Thiocapsa rosea: one gene and its partner. The protein of the gene in region 1 binds, or shares a complex with, the protein of each later gene. Links are inferred from orthologs where the notes say so. Each region holds a gene or a part of one and is shown on either strand. Other genes may lie near its edges.

Region 1 (8,068 bases):
ACGAACCCCTGCGGCCACCGCGACGCCTCCAGGGCCGCCGCGCACTGGGCTTCGGTGCCGTAGCGTGCGAAGAAATCGTCCAGGGACATGCCCGGCTGGAATTGAATCGGGTTCTGCGGCATCGCCGTCGTTCTCGCTGCGGGTGGAGATGCCCGACAGTATGCGCCCGGGGGTGACTCATTCCGTGAGCCTGCCGGCTCGAAAATCGCTGGCTGAGGCACGACGCTAATCACCTAATATTTTTCGATACTTTAAACCACGCCGGCTCCGACGGTCGTCGGAGCCGGCGTGGTCAAGCCAATTGGTCAAGCCAATCCAACAAACGACGCAAATCGCACCGGGCGCGGTTTAAAGCCGATTCAGGTAACGTGTTCCGCCGAGTCGGCTCGCCTGATCGCTGATCCAGGCCGCGCGCCGCTCCAAACGTTCCGATGGCTTGTCCAAACGATAGTGTCCGGGTGCAGGCAGCACGCCGATCAGGAGCGATGCCTCGCGCATCGTCAGCTCGCTTGCGGGACGATCGAAATAGCGCACGCTGGCGGCGCCGATCCCGTACGTGCTGGGGCTGAACTGCACGATGTTCAGATAGACCTCGAGGATGCGCTCCTTCGGCCATAGGATCTCCATCAAAAGCGCGAACCATGCCTCGAGCAGCTTGCGCTGCCAATCCGAGCCGGGCCAGAGAAAGAGGTTCTTGGCCGCTTGCTGGGTGATGGTGCTGGCACCGCGAAGGCGTCCGCCGTTTTTGTAGTCGGCCCAGGCGATGCGGATCTCGATCAGGTCGAACCCCCGGTGGCTCGGAAAACGCTGGTCTTCGCCGGCGATGGCCGCCAGACGCGCCGGCAGCGAGATCCGATCCCAGGGCACCCAGGTCTGATGATAGTAGGGTGGCGACTGATCGAGCCGCCAGAGATTGTAGGCGTGCCGCAGCATGAAGGCGGATGCCGGCGGGTCGAGCCAGCGCAGCGTCAAGACCAGGACAATCGAGAGCAGCACCAGATTGCCGAGCCCTTTGAGCAGGAATCGAGCGATGCGGTTCAGCGGGTGTCGGTCCCGACCGATGGTCTCGATGCGGAAGACACGGGCATGCGGCGCCGGCTCGCGAGGCGTCGCCCGGGATCCATCCTCGATTCCGGCGTCCACCCGGGTCGCCTCCGGCGCTTGTTCTTCGTTCTTCATCAATCCTCGTGGATTGCCGCAACCGAGGCCGCAAGGCGCCCGCCCCCCGAGCTCAGCAGTCCGATAGGCTCCGGACCGGTCTGCGCAGGCGCGAGGCGTGTCCCTGCACCGTCGAGCATCCGGTGAACCACCGCGAAGGCCGCACAGGCCCCCGAGACGACCTCGACCGGATCCATTCGGCCGTGCGCGGGCAGGCTGTCGAGGATGCTCGCGAAGCGTTTCCAGGCCGCCGAGGAGTGCTCGCCGTGGAAGTCGAGGAAAACGGCCGAGCCCAGTGCCGGACCGAGACGGCGGCGCAGATGTTTCGCGATCACCCGACCGCCGAGTGTCGCACCCTCCAGGACATAGAGACCGCCGAGCGCCGCGCTCGAGCCGGTCGGGGTGATCGGCGGCGATACGCGCGGCACGTGCTGCCGACCCTGCTCGGCAAGATCCTCGAGGATCGCCGGCAGCTTGGGTCGAATCCCCAGGTCGTTGCGGATCTCCTCGTCCAAGGCGTCGAGCAGGCTGCCCTCCAAGGCCGCGTAGACCTCGGCCAAGGCTTGCAGATAGTCGAGATAGTCCTCGCGGGTGACGCTCGGCGACGTGAGTCGGGCCATCAGGGGTAAGCGCTCGACGGCCTGGTGCGTCCCGGCCGTCGCGTGGCGCAAGAGGACCGCCAGTCGCGCGGAGGTTGTCGGTCGTGTCGTGTCGTGGGTGTCTTGCATGGGTTCTTCAGGCTCACTGCGCTCTGCGCTCGCAGCCAGTCTAACACCCGTCCTTGTTCTCCCTGAAAAACACCGAACCGTCGTTCGGCGCGATGCCGACGGCGCCCGGCCGACGAACGGTCGAGCGTGCACGTCCGCAGGCTCACGTTTTGAGCCACCCCCCGCGGCATGCTGTGGTTCCGTCCAGTGCAAACCCTGCGGAGCCGACGATGAACACCGTTGCCGATCTCTTCGTGATCCTGCTGTGCCTTTCCGGTCTTTTCGTGATCCTGAGCCTCGTGTGCGCCATCCTCGAGCGCATTCCCGACGAGGCCGGTGCGCGGCCGCGGCGCACGCGCGTCCAGCCGCAACGCCCGCGGCGTCGCTCCCGCGTGGCCCGGCCTCGGCGCAAGCCGGTGGAGCCGGTCACTGATTCACCGAGCCCGTCGGTCTGCACCGCGGTCGTTCGGCCGGGGCAGGGCGCCCGAGGTGTGCTTGGCTGATCCCGGATGGCGGCGGCCACGGATCCGACGCGGGCCGTGTCACTCGGGCAGCCAATCCACCTCGAGCACGTCGGTCAGCCGCCACGGACAGTCGTCCGGGAACGCCGAGAGCCCCGTCTCCCCGGCGGCATCGGCAACCGCGTCGGCCCAGATCTCGTCGAGCCACGTTTCGTCGAGAAGCGGTGTCACCCCCGGGATAGACGACTTGCAGTCGTCCTCTTCAGCCGGCCCGACGGCCCGCGAGGTCGAGGTCAACGCAACGCACTCGAGAACCGCGCTGAACGCGCTTTGGCACCGGTTTCCGTTTTGCTCATCCATTCGCGATCTTCCTCTCCTTTCAGGTATTGCCTGACGCGGCGGTCGTGCGAGCGAGGCCCGCGGAAGAGGACGACTGCAAGTCGTCTATCCCGGGGCACGCCGCTTCGCGACGTTGCTTCCGGCCGATCGGATGTACAAGGAACGATTGGTTCGTCAACGACAACGACAACGAGTAGAACCTTCGACGACTTGCCTTGGTTCCGGCTCTGGCGGTAGATCCTTTCCCGGAAATCACCTAAGACGTCAGGCCGCAAGCCCCCGCCCCTGCAACTCCTTGATCTTATCCCGGACGGCGGCGGCCTGCTCGAACTCGAGGTTCTTCGCGTGCTGGTACATGGTCTTCTCCAGCGCCTTGAGCTTCTTGGCCATCTGCTGCGGCGTCAGGCTGGCGTATTCGATGATCTCCTCGGCGACCTTGGCATACTGGCGCGCCTTCATGGGTGCGCCCGGGATGGCCCCTTCCAGGATGTCGGCGACCGCTTTGCGGATGGTCTGAGGCGTGATGCCCTCCGCGGTGTTGTGGACGATCTGCTTGGCGCGGCGTCGCTCGGTCTCGCCGATCGCGCGCTCCATGGAGCCGGTGATGCGATCGGCATAGAGAATCGCCTTGCCGTTGGCGTTGCGCGCGGCACGCCCGATGGTCTGGATCAAGGAGCCTTCCGATCGCAGGAAACCTTCCTTGTCGGCATCCAGGATGGCGACCAGCGAAACCTCCGGCATGTCGAGCCCCTCGCGCAGCAGATTGATCCCGACCAGCACGTCGAACTCGCCCAGACGCAGATCGCGAATGATCTCGACCCGCTCGACCGTGTCGATGTCCGAGTGCAGATAGCGGACCTTCACGCCGTGCTCGTTGAGATACTCGGTCAGGTCCTCGGCCATCCGCTTCGTCAGGGTGGTGACCAGCACGCGCTCGCCGACGGCGACCCGCAGCCCGATCTCCGAGAGCAGATCGTCGACCTGGGTGAGGGCAGGGCGGACCTCGACCTCCGGATCGACCAGCCCCGTCGGGCGCACCACCTGCTCGACGACGGCCCCCGAATGCTGGATCTCGTAGTCGCGTGGGGTGGCCGAGACATAGATGGTCTGGGGTTGGCGGGCCTGGAACTCCTCGAAGCGCAGCGGGCGGTTGTCGAGCGCCGAGGGCAGCCGGAAGCCGTAGTCGACGAGGTTCTCCTTGCGCGAGCGGTCGCCCTTGTACATGCCGCCGAGCTGGGGCACGGTGACATGGCTCTCGTCGATGACGACGATGGCATCCGCAGGCAGATAGTCATACAGCGTCGGCGGCGGCTCGCCGGGTCCGCGTCCGGAGAGATAGCGGCTGTAGTTCTCCACCCCGGAGCAGTAGCCGACCTCCAGCATCATTTCCAGGTCGAACAGGGTGCGTTGCTCCAAGCGCTGGGCCTCGACCAGCTTGTCGTTGTCCCGCAGCCAGATCAGCCGGTCCTTCAGCTCGACCTTGATTTGCTCGACGGCGTTTAGGACGGTCTCGCGCGGGGTGGCGTAGTGTGTCTTCGGAAAGACCGTATAGCGCGGAACCTTGCGCAACTGCTCGCCGGTCAGCGGGTCGAAGAGCGAGAGTGACTCGATCTCCTCGTCGAAGAGTTCCACCCGCAGCGCCTCGTCGTCGGACTCCGCCGGGTAGATGTCGATCACGTCGCCGCGCACCCGATAGGTGCCGCGCGAGAGTTCGATCTCGTTGCGTCGGTATTGCAGATCGGCAAGCCGGCGCAGCAGGGCGCGTTGATCGATCAGATCGCCGCGGTTCAGATGCAGAACCATCTTCAGATAGGCGTCCGGGTCGCCCAATCCGTAGATGGAGGAGACGCTCGCCACGATGATGACATCGGGGCGCTCCAGCAGCGCTTTGGTGGCCGAGAGCCGCATCTGCTCGATGTGTTCGTTGATCGAGGAGTCCTTCTCGATATAGGTGTCCGTGGAGGGGACGTACGCCTCGGGCTGGTAGTAGTCGTAATAGGAGACGAAATACTCCACCGCGTTGTGCGGGAAGAACTCCTTCATCTCGCCGTAGAGCTGGGCCGCGAGCGTCTTGTTCGGCGCCAGGACTAAGGCCGGGCGCTGCACCCGGTCGATGACGCTGGCGATGGTGAAGGTCTTGCCCGAGCCCGTCACGCCGAGCAGGGTCATGGCCGACTCGCCGTCGCTCAGACCCTCCACCAGGCGTCGGATCGCCTCGGGCTGGTCGCCTGCGGGGGCGAACGGCGCGACAAGTTGAAAGGGGCGTTCAGACATCGGAGTGCGTGCCGGGTGTTTGCGGTTTCGTTATGATTGGGAGCGACACACCGCATGTCCAGTCACAACAAGAACCACCCTCACCACAAGAGCCCAGAGAAGACACTCGATGACCATCAAGCTTGCCGCGCGCGTTCAGGCTGTCAAACCCTCCGCCACCCTGGCCATCACGGCCCGCGCCAAGGCCCTGCGCGCCGCGGGCAAGGATGTCATCGGGCTCGGTGCCGGGGAGCCGGACTTCGACACGCCCGACCACATCAAGGAAGCGGCCATCGCCGCGATTCGCGCCGGCTTCACCAAATACACCGCAGTGGACGGTACCACCGAACTCAAGCAGGCCGTGATCGACAAGTTCAAGCGCGAGAACGGGCTGAACTACGAGCACGACCAGATCCTGGTCTCCTGCGGCGGCAAGCAAAGCTTCTACAATCTCGCCCAAGCGCTCTTGGATCCAGGCGACGAGGTGGTGATCCCTGCGCCTTACTGGGTCTCCTACCCGGACATGGTCCTGCTCGCCGGCGGCGCGCCCGTGCTCGTGCACGCCGGGGCCGATCAGCGCTTCAAGATCACCCCCGGACAGCTCAAAGGCGCGCTGACCGACAAGACCCGCCTGGTCGTCATCAACAGCCCCTCGAACCCCACCGGCATGGGCTACAACCGCGAGGAACTGGAAGCGCTCGGCGAGGTGCTGCGCGAGTTCCCGCGAACACTCATCGCCACCGACGACATGTACGAGCACATCCGCTGGAGCCCCGAGCCCTTCGTCAACATCGTCAACGCCTGCCCGGAGCTCTACCCGCGGACCCTGGTCCTCAACGGCGTCTCCAAGGCCTACTCCATGACCGGCTGGCGCATCGGCTACGCCGGCGGCCCGGCCGAGATCATCAAGGCCATGAAGAAGGTGCAGGGCCAGAGCACGTCCAACCCGGCATCCATCTCGCAGGTCGCCGCCCAGGCCGCGTTGGAAGGGCCGCAGGAGTGCATCGGCGCCATGCTCAAGGCATTCCACGAGCGCCACGACTTCGTCGTCGAGCGCCTCAACCAAATCCCCGGCATCGAATGCCTGCCGACCGACGGCACCTTTTATGTCTTCCCGAAGGTGCAGGGTGCGATCGACAAGCTCCCCGGGATCGCCAACGACCTGGATTTCGCGGAATACCTGATCGAGAAGGCCGGTGTGGCGCTCGTACCCGGCTCCGCCTTCGGCCTGAACGGCTACGCCCGCATCTCGATCGCCACCGGCCGCGACAACCTTGAGAAGGCACTGGAGCGGATCGCCGCTGCGGTCGGCTGAGAGCGGCGTCTCGCCGATCTTGACTCGATGTAGGCGCCCGGCTAACATTACGGGCTCGCATAGATCCCTGGTAGCTCAGTCGGTAGAGCGGGTGACTGTTAATCACTAGGTCGGCGGTTCGAGCCCGTCCCAGGGAGCCAAATAGAAGAAGGGCTTAGGTCAGAAATGGCCTGAGCCTTTTTGCTGTGGTGCTGCTGAAAGGCGTTTCGGTTGCCGTTCGGTTGCCGTTATGCGGCCGCTGTCCAGCCACGTAGAGCCTCCCCGGGCGTCCGCGAGGCTGGACTGGCCGTCCGCCTTGATGTTCTACGCCCATGCTGGGCTCGACCCCACCCCTGCCTCCTCTTCTTCGCCCTGCACAGGATCTCCAGGCCACCTCGATCCAGCCGGGTCACCTTGCCGACTGAAGCAGGTTGAGTAGTCCCCCCTGTGCGTATCGCGCAAGCCCGTGCGGGTGGACCCTACCCCCACCGGGGGGGAGCCGCCGAACCGTCTAGCGTAGGTAGGGCCTCGGAAATTTGGCTCTCCCGGAATTCAGGGAAAGCGCTAAAATATTTAAAAACATGACGTTGTAGTCATTTTGACCGAACACGTTGGTTGAAAATATCGCTGGACGCACCCCGTCCAAGCCATTTTTAAGCGGTTGTTTTTCATTGATCAGCGCGCGAAAACCCGATAACCGCACAGATCGAGGTACACCCTCTGGTAGAGCCGGCGCAGGTTGCTCAAGCCATAGCACCGCCGTTTTAATACTTTGATCTTGTTGTTGAGACCTTCGACGAAACCGCTCGTGTGTCGTTCGGTAAAATAATTGGTGATCTCGTCCCAATGACGGCGCAACGTTTTCAGGAAGGATTGAAAACACGTCATCTCGGCGTTCTTGACCCGTCGCATCCAGCCACTGAGTTTGCGCTTGGCCTGACCTTTGGACAGGGGCATGTCGTAGACCTCGGTGAGGGCTTGGCTGAGGGCATGAGCTTGCGCGAGTTGCGGGGAATAGGCGAACAACCGGGCGCGGATCCGCCGTTCCTCGGCGCTCAAGTCGGATTCGCGCTTGCGCAGGATCCACTGGACGTTCTTGAGCCCGCCGTACTCGGTTTTCGACAGGTCGCGCTTGAGCCGGCGCAGTTCTGTCTTGCGCAACGTCTCCACGGCGTCGCGATACAAACGCGCGACATGGAAGCGATCGGCGCAGATGGCGACGTGCGTGCCGAAGACGGCCTTGGCCGCACCGATGAAGCCGCTGTACAGGTCGGTGCACACGACGCGAACGGTGCGCCGCAAGGATTTTGGGATCGTGCGCAAAAACGCCTCGATGGTCGCGCGCTTACGGTCCTTGAGCACGGCGAGGATGCTCAGGGTGTCCTCGACCCTGGCGCTGACGATCACCACGAAATTGCCGTGGCCTTTGGTCAAGGCGATCTCGTCGAGCCCGAGCACGGGCAGCGCCGTGAGCGTCGTCCAGTCGATCTGGCTCGGGACGCACCGATCGAGAATACCGTCGAGGTGCTCCGGGGTGACGGCCTCCTTGTGCGCGACGTCTTCCAGGGTGCTGTTGATCAGGGCGCGCATCAGGCTGTGTTCGAACGCACGGGTGAAGCCGCTGCGCGGGTCGTACCAGTCCACCCGTTGGGTGGTGGTGGGATGATCCCGGCAATCGGGGCAGCGATACCGTTTGGGACGAATGAGAATTTCGGTGCGATGCTCGAAGATCGACAGATGGCGCAACCGCCGTTCTTCACCGAGTCCATGCGGCTCAGTGATGCGTCGGCCGCAGCTCCGGCACTGCGTGCCCTCCTCGGTGCTGTGCACATGAATTTCCAGCACAGCGGCGTCCG
Region 2 (6,904 bases), 480 kb from region 1 along the record:
TGATTCGGCTCCCGGTCCGGAGGCGACCGAGGTGTCGGTCCAGCCGCCGATGTCGTTCGAGACCCCGGATGCCGCCGTCATGGCCCTGATCGACGCGGCTGCCTCCGAGGATCGCGACGCACTCTTCGCTGTGCTCGGATCGGACCTCGACGCGCTCGTCTCCGGCGACCCGGTCGCGGATGCTCTCGATCGTCGGCGCTTCGTGGAGTTGTCCCAAGAGGCAGCGCAGCTTGAGGACGAGACGGACGACAGCGCCATCCTGGTGATCGGCCCCGAGGACTGGCCCTTCCCGATCCCCTTGGCCAAGGACGATCGGGGGTGGTCCTTCGATACGCAGGCCGGGCTCGAAGAGCTCTTGGACAGACGCATCGGACTCAACGAGCTGCATGCCGTCGCGACCGCCCGCGCCTTCGTGGATGCCCAGGTGGAGTACGCCGCAGCCGATCCGGACGGCGACGGCGTGCGGGCCTACGCGGGGCGTTTCTGGAGCACCGAAGGCACACGGGACGGACTCTATTGGCCGACGAACGAGGGCGAGCCCGAGAGTCCCATGGGACCCCTGGTGGACGATGCCGTCGAGGAAGGCTACGAGGTCGGCGACGACGGGGAGGGGCGGCGGCCTTACCACGGTTATTACTTCAAGATCCTCACCGCACAAGGACCGAGCGCGCCGGGCGGGGCCAAGAGTTATCTCGAATGCGGCAAGTTGGCGAACGGTTTCGGTCTGCTCGCCTGGCCTGCAAGCTACGGCAATTCCGGGATCATGAGCTTCCAGGTCAACCAGCGCGGCATGGTCTATCAGGCGAATCTCGGCGAAGACACCGCTGCTGTCGCCGAGACCATCGATGCCTACGACCCCGGCGCGGATTGGGTGCCGGTCGTGGATTGACCTCGCTGGCGTTGTTCATCGGATCGTTGCACCAAAGAAAGCCTGAAAAGGGGGCGAAGGCAAATGTGACATGCAAGCCCTGCTCGTCGGGCTGCAAATCCCACGTGGGTTGCGCCGCCTCTCGGCCGGTGCCGCAGTGCGGAAAGATCGGCGGAAGTCAGGTAAGCGAATCTGAGAAATCCGTGACGAGATAATATCGGAAACAACAAAGGGTTTGGAAGCGGATCGGTCACTGGGTCCGTAAGCTCAAGCCGAGCCATAGACGCCCTTTCGAAAAAATATCCTAAACCGCGTCTTCACCGAGGGCGTGGGCTCACGCAACCGCGAGCCCCAGTCCTAAAACATCCTTTATCTCACCGGACGCGGTTTAGCGGTGGTAGGACCGACTGAGTTCGTGCACTGCCGCGACCATCGCCCCCGCGTGCTCAGGATTCACGTCCGGCGTGATCCCGTGTCCGAGATTAAAGACATGGCCCGGACCCTTACCGTAGCTGGCGAGCACGCGCGCGACCTCTTCGCGAATCCGCTCGGGTGAGGCGTAGAGCGCGCAGGGATCGAGATTGCCCTGAAGCGAGACGCGGTCACCGGTCAGGATGCGTGCGTCGGCCAGATCCGTCGTCCAGTCCACACCGAGTCCGTCGCAGCCGGTATCGGCCATGTGGTTCAGCCACTGACCACCGTTCTTGGTGAAGAGGATCACCGGGACGGCGCGTCCTTCCGACTCGCGGTTCAGACCCTCGACCACGCGCTGCATGTAGGCCAGGGAGAACTCGCGGTAGTTGGCCGGCGCCAGTGCCCCGCCCCAAGTGTCGAAGATCATCGTCGCCTGCGCACCGCGAGCGATCTGAGCGTTCAGGTAGGCGACCACGGCATCCGCTGTCTTGGCCAGCAAGGCGTGGAGCAGATCCGGACGGTCGAACATCATCCCCTTCACATGCGAGAAGTTCTTCGCACCGCCGCCCTCGACCATGTAGGTCGCGAGCGTCCAAGGGCTGCCCGAGAAACCGATCAAGGGCACGCGTCCGGCGAGCTCGCGTCGAATCGTCGACACGGCATCCATCACGTAGCGCAGCTCGTCCTCCGGATCCGGCACGGCGATCCGATCCACATCGGCCTGCGTGCGCACCGGCCGCTCGAAATGCGGTCCCTCGCCCTCGGCGAAATACAGACCCAGCCCCATCGCGTCCGGCACCGTCAGGATGTCTGAAAAGAGGATGGCGGCATCCAGCGGAAAACGCTCCAAGGGCTGCAGCGTGACCTCGCAGGCAAGCTCCGGGTTCTTGCACAGATCCATGAAGCTGCCGGCCTTCGCGCGCGTCGCACGGTACTCGGGCAGATAACGGCCTGCTTGGCGCATCATCCAAACCGGCGTGTATTCAACGGGTTCGCGCATCACTGCACGGAGGAAGGTGTCATTGATGAGTGGCGTCATGAAGCAGGACCTGGGCAGTCGAGGAAGAAGAGTCTCGGTGGTTCGGGCGCCCATTCTACTACGGGTTTCGCTCGTGACGAGGTTGTGAAGGACCCGCGCGCTCAAGTTCAGCGCTCCGGTGCGAACGCCGGGTCGCGCGGCAGGCGAACACCGACCGCTCGTCGGGGGGCAGGGGCACATCGGCCGACTGTATAAGTCTGTTCACGGCAGGGTCTCGAACTCTGTGGATAAGGTGTGATCATTTTGGCGACCTTTTTCTGCACACCGGTTACGCACAGGTTAAGCAGCCATCGGGGAACACCCAAGAATTGCTTCAGACCCTTGAAATTGAATTATTTTTAGACACGGACGAGTTATCCACAGCGCTTATTAAGATTACTGTCTTTTTATTTAAACTAATTTGAATAAGGATCCGGCCGGAAAACCGGCCGATCCCGCCCGCACGGCTCTGTTAGTCATCCAACAGTCTGTATTAATAAGTTTTTCTGCCGCAGCACCACGTCTGGCCTTGTCTACTCCCCGCGTTAAGCCAGCCGACAACAACACATGTCATGCCGGAGCTGGTTTAGTAGAATCCAGGCGATGGATGTCTCCGCCCTACTCGATCCCCTGAACGACGCTCAGCGCGCGGCTGTCGCCGCAGAGTCCGGTAACCTTCTCGTGCTCGCCGGCGCCGGGTCGGGGAAGACTCGCGTCCTGGTCCATCGCATCGCCTGGTTAGTCCAGGTGCAGCAGGTCCCGTCCTACGCCGTTCTGGCGGTCACCTTCACCAACAAAGCAGCGCGCGAGATGCGCGGCCGAATCGAGACCATGCTCGGCATGCCCATCGGCGGGATGTGGGTCGGTACCTTTCACGGGCTCGCCCATCGCTTTTTGCGCGCGCACTGGCAGGACGCCGGACTCCCGCAGCATTTCCAGATCCTGGATTCGGACGACCAATTCCGCCTGATCAAGAGGATCCTCAAGGCGATGCAGCTTGACGAGGCGCGCTGGCCGCCGCGTCAGGTACAGGGTTTCATCAACAAACAGAAGGACGAGGGTCTGCGGCCGAACCACCTGGACGGCGGCGGCGATTTCTTCACGGACAAGATGATCACGGTCTATCGCCAGTACGAGGAGGAGCGCGCACGCTCGGGTCTGCTCGACTTTGCCGATCTTCTGCTCAAGACGTTGGAGCTGCTGCGCGAGCGTCCGGATATCCTCGGGCACTACCAGCGACGCTTCGCGCATATCCTGGTCGACGAGTTTCAGGACACCAACGCCATTCAGTACGCCTGGCTGCGTCTTTTGGCCGGAGCGAACGACAACCTCTTCGCCGTCGGCGACGATGATCAGTCGATCTACGGCTGGCGCGGCGCGAAGGTCGAGAATATCCAATCCTTTCAACGCGATTACCCCAACACCCAGGTGATCCGGCTGGAGCAGAATTATCGATCGAGCGGCAACATCCTGGCCGCAGCCAACGCCCTGATCGCCCACAACCCGACTCGGCTCGGCAAGAATCTCTGGACCCAAGACGGCGAGGGCGAGCCGATCCGACGCTACACGGCCTTCAACGAGGTCGACGAGGCGCGTTTCGTCGTGGAGAGGATTCGGCGCTTGACCCAGACGGAGGGTCATCGGCGCGACGAGTGCGCCATCCTCTATCGCACGACGGCCCAATCACGTCTCTTCGAAGAAGCGCTGATCCAGGCGCAGATCCCCTATCGGGTCTACGGCGGATTGCGGTTCTTCGAGCGCGCCGAGATCCGCGATGCTCTCGCTTATCTGCGCCTGGTGGCCAACCCGGACGACGATGCCGCCTTCGAACGCGTGGTCAACACACCCAACCGGGGCATCGGCGCCCGTACCTTGGATCTGTTGCGCCAGCAGGCGCGCGAGACACGGGTCTCGCTCTGGCGGGCGGCGGCCGATCTGACCGGGACATCGGTCCTGGGCCCGAGGGGCGGTGCCGCACTGCTCGGCTTCATCGATCTGATCCGGGACCAGCGGGGTGCGCGCGAAGGTCTGCCGCTGCACGCGCTGGTGACCGCCTTGATCGAAGCGGCCGGCTTGCCGGATTTCTACAAGAAGAACAAAGACGGCAAGGGCCAGGATCGGGTGGAAAACCTGGAGCAGTTGGTGGATACGGCCGCGCGCTTCGAGGAGGACCTGCACGAGGAAGAGAGCGACGCGCTTGCGGTCTTTCTTGCGCATGCCGCACTCGAAGCAGGCGATACTCAAGCCGACGGTTTCGAGGACAGCGTCCAGCTCATGACCCTGCACAGCGCCAAGGGTCTGGAGTTTCCGGTGGTCTTTCTGGTCGGGCTGGAAGAGGGCCTCTTCCCGCACAGTCTCTCGGCCGAAGATCCGAGCCGGCTCGAAGAGGAACGACGGCTTTGCTATGTCGGCATGACACGCGCGATGCGCGAGCTTTACGTGACCCACGCCGAAAGCCGACGGCTTTACGGCCGGGAGGAGTCCCCGATGCCCTCGCGGTTCCTGCGCGAGGTCCCGCCGGGATTGGTCGAGGAGGTCCGGGCGCGCAGCGCGACCCGCCGCGCGACACCCACCCCGAGCGCGAGCTTGACGTCGATGTCGAGCGGCGATGCCGGTCTCTTCAGGCTCGGCCAACGCGTCGTCCACCCGAAATTCGGCGAGGGCGTGGTCCTGAACAGCGAGGGACGCGGCGCCGCGGCACGGATTCAGGTCAATTTTCAGAAGGCCGGAGCCAAATGGCTGGTCCTGGCTTATGCTCGGCTCGAGCCAGCGGGTTGACGCGCCGTGCTCGTGTTTAAGCACGTATCGTTCGACCACCGCTGTGAGGCGCGCTCGAATTTAATCTTCGCCGAGCCTGCGATCATCCCGACACAACACATCTCACTCCGGACGCGGTTTAGCCGCGACCCTCAACCCGACGACGGCACTCCGCAATCATGTCCGAACCCAGCTTTGAAGACCTCCTCAAGCAATTCGACCAGACCCATCCGCAGTCCGGTGCCGGGGGGGCAGCCGTCGGCGACAAGGTGCGGGGTGTATTGGTGTCGATCGGCGAAGAGTTCGCCTTCGTCGATCTAGGAGGCAAATCGGAAGGCCGCATCGAGGTCTCGGTCCTCAAGGATGACGAGGGCAATCTAAAGTCCGCCGTCGGCGACACCATCGAGACACATGTCACCGGCAAGGACGAAGACTCGGGGATGCTGCTGCTCGGCAGCCAGCACGGTCATCGCTATCACGGTATCGAAGAGGTCGAGGGTGCCTACCGGCAGGGGTTGCCCGTACAAGGCCAGGTCAGCGCGGCCGTGAAGGGTGGTGTCGAGGTGCAGGTGGCCGGGTTGCGTGCCTTCTGTCCGGCCTCTCAGGTCGACATCCGCTTCATCGAAGACCTCTCCGAGCTGGTCGGCCAGCGCTTGGATTTTCGCATCACCAAGTTCGAAGGCGGCCGACGTCCGAATCTGGTGCTGTCGCGCAAGGTCCTGCTCGAAGAGGAGCAGCGCCAACGCGCCGAGGAGACCCGCGCGCAACTGCACGAAGGCGCGGTCTTGTCGGGGATCGTCACCTCGCTGAAGGACTACGGCGCGTTCGTGGATATCGGCGGTCTCGAGGGCATGATCCACATCAGTCAACTGGCCTTCGGTCATGTAAAGCATCCGAGCGAGATCCTCAGCGTCGGCCAGTCGGTCGAGGTCTCGGTCCTGCGCATCGAGCCGCCGAGCGGTCCGAAGGGCCGGGAGAAGATCGCGCTCTCGATCCGCGCTCTCGCCCGCGATCCCTGGCAGGAGGCTGCGAACAGCTTCCCCGTCGGTCAGCGGGTGAGCGGCAGGGTAAGTCGACTGCAACCCTTCGGTGCTTTCGTCGAGCTTGCCCCCGGGATCGACGGCCTGGTCCATATCAGCGAGCTTGGCGCCGGGCGCCGCGTGAACCATCCGAGCGAGGTGCTGAACGTCGGCGACCCTGTCGAGGCAACCGTCCTGGGCGTCGATTCGGAGCGGCGTCGGATCAGCCTATCGCTTGACGAGACCAAAGCGGGCGAAGCCGGGTGGCAGGCGCCGGGCGGCACGTCCGACGTACCGGCCGCGGAGGTGCCGGAGAAGACCATGGGCAGCTTCGGCGCGCTTTTGCAGGCGTCGTTGAAGAAAGGCCAATCGTAAGTCTCCTCGGGCCTTTGCGGACACGAAATGCGGTCCGGGACCGATGTCGCGTTCTGCCCTCGGCCGCGGTATACGACCAACAAACCATCAAGAAGCAGACTGGAGGACGGGGATGCAACGCCGCGATTTCATCAAAGGGGTTGGTGCCGGCTCGTTGGCGGTCGGGGCGCTGGCCGGCGGCATGGGGTCGGCTCATGCCAAGGCCGAATACAGGTGGAAGATGGTCACGACGTGGCCGAAGAACTTCCCGGGTCTCGGCACGGGGGCGAACAACCTTGCGGCTTTGATCGGCGAGATGAGCGGAGGCCGGATCGAGGTCAAGGTCTTCGGTGCCGGCGAGCTGGTCCCCGCGTTCGAGATTTTCGATGCGGTCTCGCGCGGAACCGCCGAGATGGGTCACGGCTCGGCCTATTACTGGAAGGGCAAGAGCGAAGCCGCTCAATTCTTCTCCAC

The links. The genes of interacting proteins can lie anywhere in the genome.
Region 2: the proteins of uvrB (region 1) and uvrD are in contact, whole or in part, in a crystal structure (PDB 7EGT), measured with the Thermus thermophilus proteins. The link is inferred for Thiocapsa rosea from one-to-one orthologs. Residues at the interface, in WP_096411307.1 of Thermus thermophilus: Glu23, Leu25, Arg26, Asp27, Gly28, Glu29, Arg30, Phe31, Arg55, Glu326, Asp327, Phe328, Glu379, Ser382, Gln383, His398, Gly400, Arg401; in WP_096412145.1 of Thermus thermophilus: His654, Arg656, Phe657, Gln666, Asp668, Glu669, Lys680, Arg681, Leu682, Ser683, Lys685, Tyr686, Ala687.

Annotation. Positions count from the first base shown.
Region 1 is NZ_RBXL01000001.1:1,057,681-1,065,748, reverse strand. The notes cover bases 2,435-5,412. They hold uvrB (excinuclease ABC subunit UvrB), read right to left. Parts: upstream 4,940-5,412; coding sequence 2,930-4,939; downstream 2,435-2,929. Other genes in these bases: BDD21_RS04845 (pyridoxal phosphate-dependent aminotransferase), read left to right, coding at 5,049-5,412; BDD21_RS04855 (DUF29 family protein), read right to left, coding at 2,435-2,623. In the rest of the region: BDD21_RS04875 (IS1595 family transposase), read right to left, coding at 1-122; mtgA (monofunctional biosynthetic peptidoglycan transglycosylase), read right to left, coding at 349-1,179; BDD21_RS04865 (biliverdin-producing heme oxygenase), read right to left, coding at 1,179-1,886; BDD21_RS04860 (hypothetical protein), read left to right, coding at 2,096-2,368; more of BDD21_RS04855, read right to left, coding at 2,408-2,434; more of BDD21_RS04845, read left to right, coding at 5,413-6,233; BDD21_RS04835 (ISL3 family transposase), read right to left, coding at 6,888-8,068. UniProt on the Escherichia coli protein: The UvrABC repair system catalyzes the recognition and processing of DNA lesions. A damage recognition complex composed of 2 UvrA and 2 UvrB subunits scans DNA for abnormalities.
Region 2 is NZ_RBXL01000001.1:1,534,186-1,541,089, forward strand. The notes cover bases 2,575-5,490. They hold uvrD (DNA helicase II), read left to right. Parts: upstream 2,575-2,903; coding sequence 2,904-5,078; downstream 5,079-5,490. Other genes in these bases: BDD21_RS07055 (30S ribosomal protein S1), read left to right, coding at 5,237-5,490. Also shown: BDD21_RS07040 (DUF2950 domain-containing protein), read left to right, coding at 1-889; hemE (uroporphyrinogen decarboxylase), read right to left, coding at 1,257-2,321; more of BDD21_RS07055, read left to right, coding at 5,491-6,451; BDD21_RS07060 (TRAP transporter substrate-binding protein), read left to right, coding at 6,564-6,904. UniProt on the Escherichia coli protein: A helicase with DNA-dependent ATPase activity. Unwinds DNA duplexes with 3'-5' polarity. Translocates on single-stranded DNA with 3'-5' polarity. Initiates unwinding more efficiently from a nicked substrate than double-stranded DNA.